DNA from 4 places in the Pontibacter sp. SGAir0037 genome. Region 3 is predicted to be linked to each of the others. Evidence: riboswitches for the same ligand, from Rfam matches in the RefSeq annotation. Region 3 holds a riboswitch; each other region holds the start of a gene.
What was found. A riboswitch is a leader RNA that binds a small molecule or an ion and turns the genes downstream of it on or off. The one in region 3 is predicted to bind S-adenosylmethionine.
Positions count from the first base shown of each region.

Region 1 (2,203 bases), 2.1 Mb from region 3:
GAGCATCCCCTCATCCATGTTCACGTCGATAATCTGTGCACCTCCCTCTACCTGCTGCTGCGCTACCGACAGCGCCTCTTCGTACTTATCTTCTACTATAAGGCGGGCAAATTTGCGTGAACCAGTTACGTTGGTCCGCTCGCCCACATTAATGAACAACGTTTCCGGTGTAACAGTAAGTGGCTCTAAACCGCTGTAGCGTGGAAGAGGAGCTAAGTCTGTGGGTTTACGGGGCTTGTATTTTTTGGCCAGATCGGCAATTACCTTTACGTGCATAGGTGTTGTGCCGCAACAGCCACCCAATATGTTTACCAGCCCCTCCTTCAGGTATTCTTCTACGATCTCCCCCATTTGCTGGGCCGTTTCGTCGTACCCCCCGAAGGCATTCGGCAAACCGGCATTGGGATATGCACTAATGTACCTGTCAGAAATACGCGACAGTTCCTGAATGTGTGTTTTGAGCTGGCGGGCACCTAAGGCGCAGTTGAAACCAATGCTGATAATGGGCGCATGCGAAACAGAGTTCCAGAAAGCCTCTACCGTTTGCCCGGAGAGGGTGCGGCCACTGGCATCGGTAATGGTGCCGGAAATCATAATAGGCAGGTTTTTACCGCCATCGTCTACGAATTGCTGTATGGCATATAGCGCAGCTTTACAGTTTAAGGTGTCGAAAACTGTTTCTACCAGGAGCAGATCTGAGCCACCATCTACCAGGCCGCGCACCTGCTCGTAATACGCCTCTACCAGTTGGTCGAAGGTGATGGCACGGTATCCGGGATTGTTTACATCCGGTGAAAGAGAAGCTGTGCGGTTGGTTGGCCCAATGGCACCTGCCACAAAGCGTGGCTGCTTTGGCGTTCTGGCTGTAATCTGGTCTGCTGCCTCACGGGCTATTCGGGCCGATTCGTAGTTGAGCTCATATACAATGTGCTCCAGGTGGTAATCAGCCATCGCAATGGTGGTGCCGCTAAAGGTGTTGGTTTCTATAATGTCGGCACCAGCCTCCAGGTAATCTAAATGTATCTGTTTAATTACATCAGGGCGGGTGATCGATAACAAGTCATTGTTGCCTTTTAAGTCTCCCTGATGGTCTTTAAAGCGGTCGCCTCTGAAATCTTGCTCCTGCAGTTGATAGCGCTGAATCATGGTGCCCATGGCACCATCCAGCACAAGCACACGCTCTTTCAGCAGTTTATAAATAGGATGTGTCATGTTAGTGTCTTCTTCTCTTACGTCTTCGGCTTTCGCTTATCAAGAAGGACACCCAGGTGCAGAAGGGGATATCAATCTTATCTTCCCTGGATATGGTTACCAGGAGGGAGTTAGCACCAAGCTTTTATTCATGGTTGCTAAGACATCATCGGGCCCTGTCCCTCAGTCTTTCTTGATAAGAGATTGCAATTTAAGAAGATATAAGTAGTTTATGAAATTTTGTTATGTTTAATTATTATGCAGCCTGTTTATAAGCTGTAGGCGCGGGAGCCACCAGTTCGTTTGCATGCCCTGGCAGAGGTGTTTGCTGGGACAACAGCGGGTTAGCCGTCGGAAAAAGAAAAAGGGATGCAAGTGCATCCCTTTTTGATCTTACGCTGCCAGTGGCAGTTTATTTCTAATACTAAGCCTCAGCCTGTACTTTAGGAACTACAGAAACGAAAGAACGGTTCTTTTTTCCTTTTTTGAATTGTACAACACCGTCAGTTAAAGCGAACAGTGTATGGTCTTTGCCAATACCCACGTTCTGACCTGGGTGATGCGCAGTACCTCTTTGTCTTACAATGATGTTACCAGCGATGATATCCTGGCCACCATAAATCTTAACACCCAGTCGTTTAGAGTGCGACTCACGACCGTTGTTAGAACTACCAGCTCCTTTTTTGTGTGCCATTTTCTTACTATTTAATGCAGGCTGTTGCCAGACCTGAAAGTTTCAAACGATTAATTTCTTCTACTGCTTATCCAATGCTCTCGATCAGGATTTTTGTAAAATGCTGGCGGTGGCCATTCTTTTTACGGTATCCTTTTCTTCTCTTCTTTTTGAAAACAATTACTTTGTCACCTTTCACAGTGCTGGTCAGGATTTTACCTACCACCTTAACACCGCTCACGAAAGGAGCACCAACAGTAATAGTACCGTTGTCATCAGTAAGAAGAACATTGGCGAACTCAACGGCGTCACCTTCATTGCCGGAAAGCTTGTTAGCGT
Region 1 covers NZ_CP028092.1:3,856,600-3,858,802, reverse strand. Annotated here, with positions in the region: gene metH (methionine synthase) at 1-1,212, opposite strand, end outside; SAM riboswitch class I at 1,287-1,394, opposite strand; gene rpmA (50S ribosomal protein L27) at 1,616-1,885, opposite strand; gene rplU (50S ribosomal protein L21) at 1,953-2,203, opposite strand, start outside.
Region 1: it holds a riboswitch for S-adenosylmethionine, as region 3 does, so the genes downstream of both, metH (methionine synthase) here and C1N53_RS02930 (O-acetylhomoserine aminocarboxypropyltransferase/cysteine synthase family protein) in region 3, are expected to answer to the same signal.

Region 2 (2,203 bases), 2.4 Mb from region 3:
ATAAGAAGCTGGTATATGAGCAGTTTCCTAAACGCATCAGCCGGGCCGATTTCGAGAAACTGGAGCTTGTGTACGAAAAAATAGTGGAAGATGATGAAACTATGCAGCAGATTGAAGAAATTATACAATTTGCTTCCCCTCTTTTCTCGCATGCAGTAGGCGAAGGAAGAGAACTGTACGAATTCATAGAAAGCCACCTGGAGATCAGCCCTGTAGGTATTACGCCTATCTATTACGATGAAGGCTACCTCTTTCTGGATACTTTCCCGGCTAAAGAAACACAGGTATACGCCTACCGGATTTCTGTATTTCAGAACACTTATGAAAAGTACCGTGGCATCAACACGCAGTATTTAAAAAGTGTGCGGAGAGGTTTAGCACAAACACACGAAAACCTGAAAGGGCAGCTGGTAAAAGAGCACCAGCAATTTCCTAATCCTGCCACTTTTGTAGTGATAGCCAAGATGCCCTGCCCTATCGAACATTCTTTACTTCCAATTGCAAAACGTTCGCTGGTAAAGTACATAACTAAAATGTCGCCTTCATAATCTGCTAAACGGCTTTAAAGCAATTTAGAGCCATTGTCAATTGTAAATCCCTAGCTTACTTATAGAGATAATATATTTTTTTTCTGGCAGGTCTGTTTTTTGAAACAAAAAAAGGCATATATTTGTAATACAAACATAGCAGGACAAACAAACCTCCTGTTAGAATTTATAAAGAAGAGGTAAGAGAATAGGCTCTATGACCCTCTGGCAACCACCTTGTATGGCAGGTGCCAATTCCTATCCCGATTAAACGGGAGCATATAAATTTTAAGAACATGAAAAATTTATTCAACATTTCTTCTTCAGCCCTTAGCAGCACCGAGTCGTGCCAGGCTGTATTATTTTCATCCTATCCAACGCTTACTACTAAAACAGCGCATGTCTGCTGTTGCTGTTGTTGCTGTTAGCTAACAAATCTGATTCCTTTGTAGATTTGTGCCTGAACCAGCCTTTTCGGGCAATACATCCTGATTAATCTTTTAATTTTTTCTGGCATTTCTGTGCAATTTATAAGCGAAGCACTTATCTGCCTGCACAACCCTGATTAATCTTAAGGCTTTCATCAAAAAAAGAACTTAAAAACATTGCTATACATGAGTCAGTCATTATCATCGTTAGAAGCTCAGATCCCAGCCTTATTATCTTTATTAGAAGGTAAAACAGCTGAAGAAGGATTACGTTTTCTGGCAACTCAATTCGAAGGAAGTATTGCTTTCTCCTCCAGCTTAGGTTTAGAAGATCAGTTAATCACACACTTCATTTACGAAAACAACCTGCCAATCCGTGTTTTTACGCTGGACACCGGAAGGCTATTTAACGAAACTTACAGTCTGCTTAATCGCACCAACGAGCATTATGGCAGAAAAATGGAAGTATACTTCCCTAAGCATGAAGCAATTCAGAACCTGGTAAACGAAAAAGGCCCGCTTAGCTTCTATAACTCTGTCGAAGACCGCAAAGAATGCTGCTACCACCGCAAGGTGGAGCCGCTTAAGCGAGCCCTGCAGGGAGTTCAGATCTGGGTTACTGGTATCCGTGCCGATCAGTCGGACGCCCGCCAGGGGCTGCAGTTACTGGAGTGGGACGATAACTTTAAAGTGATTAAGTTTAACCCGCTGCTGGCCTGGACATTTGAAGAAGTCAGAGCGGCTATCAAAGAGTACAGAATTCCTTATAACTCTTTGCATGATAAAGGCTTTATCAGCATTGGCTGTGCTCCTTGTACACGTGCTATCCGCATTGGAGAAGACTTCAGGGCAGGCCGTTGGTGGTGGGAAGACAACTCTAAAAAAGAGTGCGGTCTCCACACCCATTAATTCAGAAGCTGTTTGAATGTTTCCCTTTGCTCGGTTTAAATTAAGGCAGGAAACAGGTTTATTTACTATATAAAGCGTAAAATCCCACTAACAGCCAAACAGGTTGTTAGTGGGATTTTACTTTTATACCTTTAGGTTTTCAGGTACAGATATACTTATTTATTATATGCAAGTAGAATTAACACGCGTAGACCAGGATTTCCACTTCCAGGCAACAGGTGCATCGGGAGTTGCAATTAATATTGATGGTTCTCCGGACATAGGTGGTCATAATGCAGGTGCAAGGCCAATGGAATTATTACTGATGGGTTTGGGAGGATGCAGCGCTATCGACATTAT
Region 2 covers NZ_CP028092.1:3,108,917-3,111,119, forward strand. Annotated here, with positions in the region: gene C1N53_RS12665 (hypothetical protein) at 1-548, shown strand, start outside; SAM riboswitch class I at 712-815, shown strand; gene C1N53_RS12670 (phosphoadenylyl-sulfate reductase) at 1,142-1,864, shown strand; gene C1N53_RS12675 (OsmC family protein) at 2,031-2,203, shown strand, end outside.
Region 2: it holds a riboswitch for S-adenosylmethionine, as region 3 does, so the genes downstream of both, C1N53_RS12670 (phosphoadenylyl-sulfate reductase) here and C1N53_RS02930 (O-acetylhomoserine aminocarboxypropyltransferase/cysteine synthase family protein) in region 3, are expected to answer to the same signal.

Region 3 (2,203 bases):
TCTTTCTCTCCTTTCAGCTTAAACGAAAACACTCCGCCAAAACCACGCTTCAGGTATTTCTGGGCCAGCGCATGGTATTTACTGGAGGGCAAGCCTGGATAATTCACACTTTCCACCTCTTCCTGCTGTTCCAGCCAGGTAGCTAGTTCCAGCGCATTCTGCACGGTTCTGTCAACCCGCAGCGAAAGCGTTTCCAAACCCTGCAGCAGCAGGAATGAGTTAAACGGACTTAGTGCAGGTCCGAAATCGCGTAAACCTTCTACCCTGGCCCTGATGGCAAAGGCGATGTTTCCGAATGGCCCATCAGCTCCGAATACTTCCCAAAAGTTTAACCCATGGTACCCTTCCGCCGGTTCAGAAAACTGCGGAAACTTTCCGTTGCCCCAGTTAAAATTGCCTCCATCCACAATGACACCGCCAATGCTGGTACCGTGGCCGCCAATCCACTTTGTAGCAGATTCCACCACCACATGAGCGCCATGCTCCAAGGGGCGGAACAGGTAACCACCGGCACCGAAGGTGTTGTCTACAATCAGCGGCAGGTCGTATTTATTTGCCAGTGCTGCTACGGCTTCAAAATCCGGAATATTAAATCGCGGATTGCCAATCGTTTCCAAATAAATGGCTTTGGTGTTTTCATCGATCAGCTTTTCGTAGCTCTCGATCTCGTCGTTGGCAGCGAAACGGGCCTCTATGCCCAAACGCTTGAAAGAAACTTTAAACTGGTTGTAGGTACCGCCATACAGAAAGCTGGTCGACACAAAATTATCGCCAGCCTGTAGTATATTATGAAGTGCCAGAAACTGAGCGGCCTGTCCCGAAGCTACGGCAACGGCGGCTGCCCCACCCTCCAAAGCAGCAATGCGCTTTTCGAACACATCGGTTGTCGGGTTCATTATGCGGGTATAGATATTGCCAAACTCCTTCAATGCAAACAGATTGGCTCCGTGTTCTGCATTTTTAAACACATAGGAAGTAGTCTGGTATATAGGCACAGCACGTGACTGTGTGGTGGGGTCTACCTCCTGGCCAGCATGAAGCTGTAATGTTTCGAAACGAAATTCTTTTGACATGATGCTGTTATTTAATGATTTACAAAATTGTTCAGATAAGTTTATGCGTAAGCAGGTAAGGCTAGTATGGCCTGACTGCCGGCTAATTCAAAAAAGAAGCGGTCAGATCGTTATAAACAACAGCAGCAGGTAGAAAAGAAGATGCTGCCGCGCATAGACATCATGTCTGAGGCGTAAAAAAGAGGCTGCGACAAATTCCTTGTCGTTACAGATAATGCGAAATGTACGTGTGTTTGCTTGATTCCCTTTTTCATAAAATAGTATCAATTTATATTCATCCGGCACTTTGCCGGAATCAGGAATTAGCACCTTTACCTCGGTAGTTAGGTTGCTAGAGTTTCACAGAGCCTGTCTCTCCACTCTTCTGTATAAATCAACATCCGTAAGGGATAATTGACTTGATGCTACAATACTAGTTGCTGTTTTTTACAAAAACAAATTTCTTGTCTCTTTTTTGTAAAAACGGCAGTATTTACCTCGATTGGGTACGATGGCTTCATACGGATATGTGTTTGTAAAAGTTTGATTATGGATATAAAACACTTACCCATGCTTTACCTACAAACAAAAAAGGCACAAGGTATATAGTACCCTGTGCCTTCCTGAAATCGTGCTGATGCTATAGCAAAGAACTGATAACAGCTTTCCATTTCTCTGCCAGTTTCAGCTCTTCACCGAAGATCATACTTTCTTCGAGGCTATAGAACGGCAGGGCTTTATCCGGCTGCTTTGGGCTTACAGGAGAAAAGACCAGTTTAACGCTTTCAATAATTTTGCTATCGCCCGAATCCCGGCTGATTTTCTCTACACTGCACTGCCTCACCTCCCTTAGGTCTACGAATATTACCTGATCCTGATTTTCGCTTTTGTGTGTATAAAGCAGTTGCTTCTTCTCTTTATCCAGGCCTATGGCATAAGAAGGGCTCCAGAAGTCATATTCTGTAATTCTGAGTTGTTGTTTTTCTGCCTGCAAGAGTAAATCGTTCAGCAGCTTTCTGGCTTTCTTTTTCTGCGCCAGCTGCATATAAAAAACTGGCACGATGATCAATGCCAGGCATAGGGTGCCTATTATAATTGTTCCTGAATCCATTGTTAAACTGAGTAAATCTTTAAAAAAACGCCATGGCACC
Region 3 covers NZ_CP028092.1:726,538-728,740, reverse strand. Annotated here, with positions in the region: gene C1N53_RS02930 (O-acetylhomoserine aminocarboxypropyltransferase/cysteine synthase family protein) at 1-1,073, opposite strand, end outside; SAM riboswitch class I at 1,339-1,448, opposite strand; gene C1N53_RS02925 (hypothetical protein) at 1,693-2,163, opposite strand.

Region 4 (2,203 bases), 2.4 Mb from region 3:
CATGGAAACCGATGTTAGCCAGCCCATGCTGACCGCAGGAGTTCATACAGCCACTGATCTTGATCTTGATATCTGTATTGAAGATCAGTTCAGGATATTCGGTATAAATAAGGTTTTCCAATACTTTGGCAAAGTTGGTACTGTTAGAGATACCTAAATTACAGGTATCGGTGCCAGGGCAGGTAGTAACATCTGCTACACTGTCGAACCCAAGCAAGGCCAGGCCTAAAGCATCCAGCTGAGAATAGAAATACGGCAGTGCCTCTTCCTTCACATACTTCAGCATCAGACCCTGGTTCTGCGTTACCCGTATTTCATCACCGGCAAAATCGTGCACCAGGGCAGCCAGCACTCTGGCAGTATCAGAACTTACATCACCGGTTGGCACTTTAATATAGATGCCAAAGTAATCCTGCTGCTTCTGGCGGAACACGTTTGTCTTTAACCAGGTCTGGTAATTCTCTGTGTTCTCAATTACAAAGTTAGGTATTTCTTTCGGAGCCGGCAGTGCAGGCGTAAAGTCTGCCGTTTTATCTACTTCAAACGCATGTACTTTCAGGGCTTTCTGCTCTTCTTTTATCAGGCGCACCACTTCCTCTAAGCCCAGCTTACTAAGCAGGTATTTAAACCGTGCCTTATTGCGGTTGTTTCGCTCGCCATAGCGGTCGAACACGCGCAGCACACTTTCGATGAGCGGAATTACCTGGTCTTCCGGCAGAAATTCATAGAGCGGCTGCGCCAGCATTGGCTGTGCTCCCAGCCCACCGCCTATCACAACTTTAAAGCCACGCACTGTCTGGCCGTCCACTTCCTGCAGCTTTGGAATAAAGCCCAGGTCGTGAATGTAGGTCATGGCTGTATCTTTTTCGCTGGAAGAGAAGGTCATTTTAAACTTCCGGCCCATCTCCTGGCATATAGGGTTGCGCAGGAAATACCGGAAAGCAGCATCGGCATAAGGCGATACATCAAATGGTTCGTTCGGATCGATACCTGCCTCCGGAGAAGCCGTTATATTACGCACGGTGTTTCCGCAAGCTTCCCGAATCGTGATGTCTTCCTTGTCCAGCCTAGCCCACAGTTCCGGTGTTCTATCGAGGCTTACATAGTGTATCTGTATATCCTGGCGTGTTGTCAGGTGCAGGTTTCCGGTTGAGTATTCGTCTGAAATACCAGCTATGTGCACCAGCTGTTTTGATGTTAATCTACCAAAGGGCAGTTTAATACGAATCATCTGCACACCTAACTGGCGCTGGCCGTAAATGCCACGGGCCAGGCGAAGACTTTTAAACTTGTCCTCCTGCATCTGGCCGGTCTGGTACAGCCTGATCTTTTTCTCCAGTTCGATGATATCCTTTTCGACTATCGGATTTTCTATTTCTGATCTAAAACTTTGCATTTCAGTTAATTAAAATCAATCTATTAAAAATGAAGCAGAACGATCACATCATTCCTTTCGCTTCAGTCGGTTCAATTCAGTATGCTTTAACTCTGTTTACGTCAGTTATATGTCAGCGACGTGCAGCAGAGGGTGAATTATGGTAATAAGGCTTTTTATTCTGATGTATGGCCCGGTACCAATAGGAATCAATATAAATAATCATCCGGCAAACAGGGCTATTAAAATTCTATAGAATTACTAGGAATTATTATTACTGAAAATACAACTAAAACACAAAGAAAGTTGTACCTGTGCAGCTGCTAGCAGTAACAACAACAGCAACAACTCATTTGCTGAACTCCGTAAAATGCAGGAATTATAAAAGGTTGGGAAGCCGGTTCCCTGAAATCAGAAGTGAAGCCTTTTGTCTTGTTCATGGTTTTTTAATTTATATTCCCCTGAAATTAAACTTGGGCAGGACTTGGCACCTTTCTTATCCGATGGTTGCCAGAGGGTCTCAGAGCCTGTTCTCTCGCCTCTTCTTTATAAATAACACGCCATTACACGACGGTATTCTGCTACAAAGATAGCAAACATTATTGATCTCCCAACCTATCGTTTAAAATTTAACAACAGACTTGGCTGATTAACATGATACTTGCAAAACCAGTTCTTATTTAAGTCAACTACTCCCCTCTCAATTCAACCTACGACTAAACAAGCATATTTAACGACTAACGGCTAATAGAGTTCCATTGCCTGTTTATATAGAAATGAGGAGTATTGGTATATTCTGTTTTTTAGCTTCGGAAATGCCATCTAGTT
Region 4 covers NZ_CP028092.1:3,114,459-3,116,661, forward strand. Annotated here, with positions in the region: gene C1N53_RS12690 (nitrite reductase) at 1-1,396, opposite strand, end outside; SAM riboswitch class I at 1,824-1,930, opposite strand.
Region 4: it holds a riboswitch for S-adenosylmethionine, as region 3 does, so the genes downstream of both, C1N53_RS12690 (nitrite reductase) here and C1N53_RS02930 (O-acetylhomoserine aminocarboxypropyltransferase/cysteine synthase family protein) in region 3, are expected to answer to the same signal.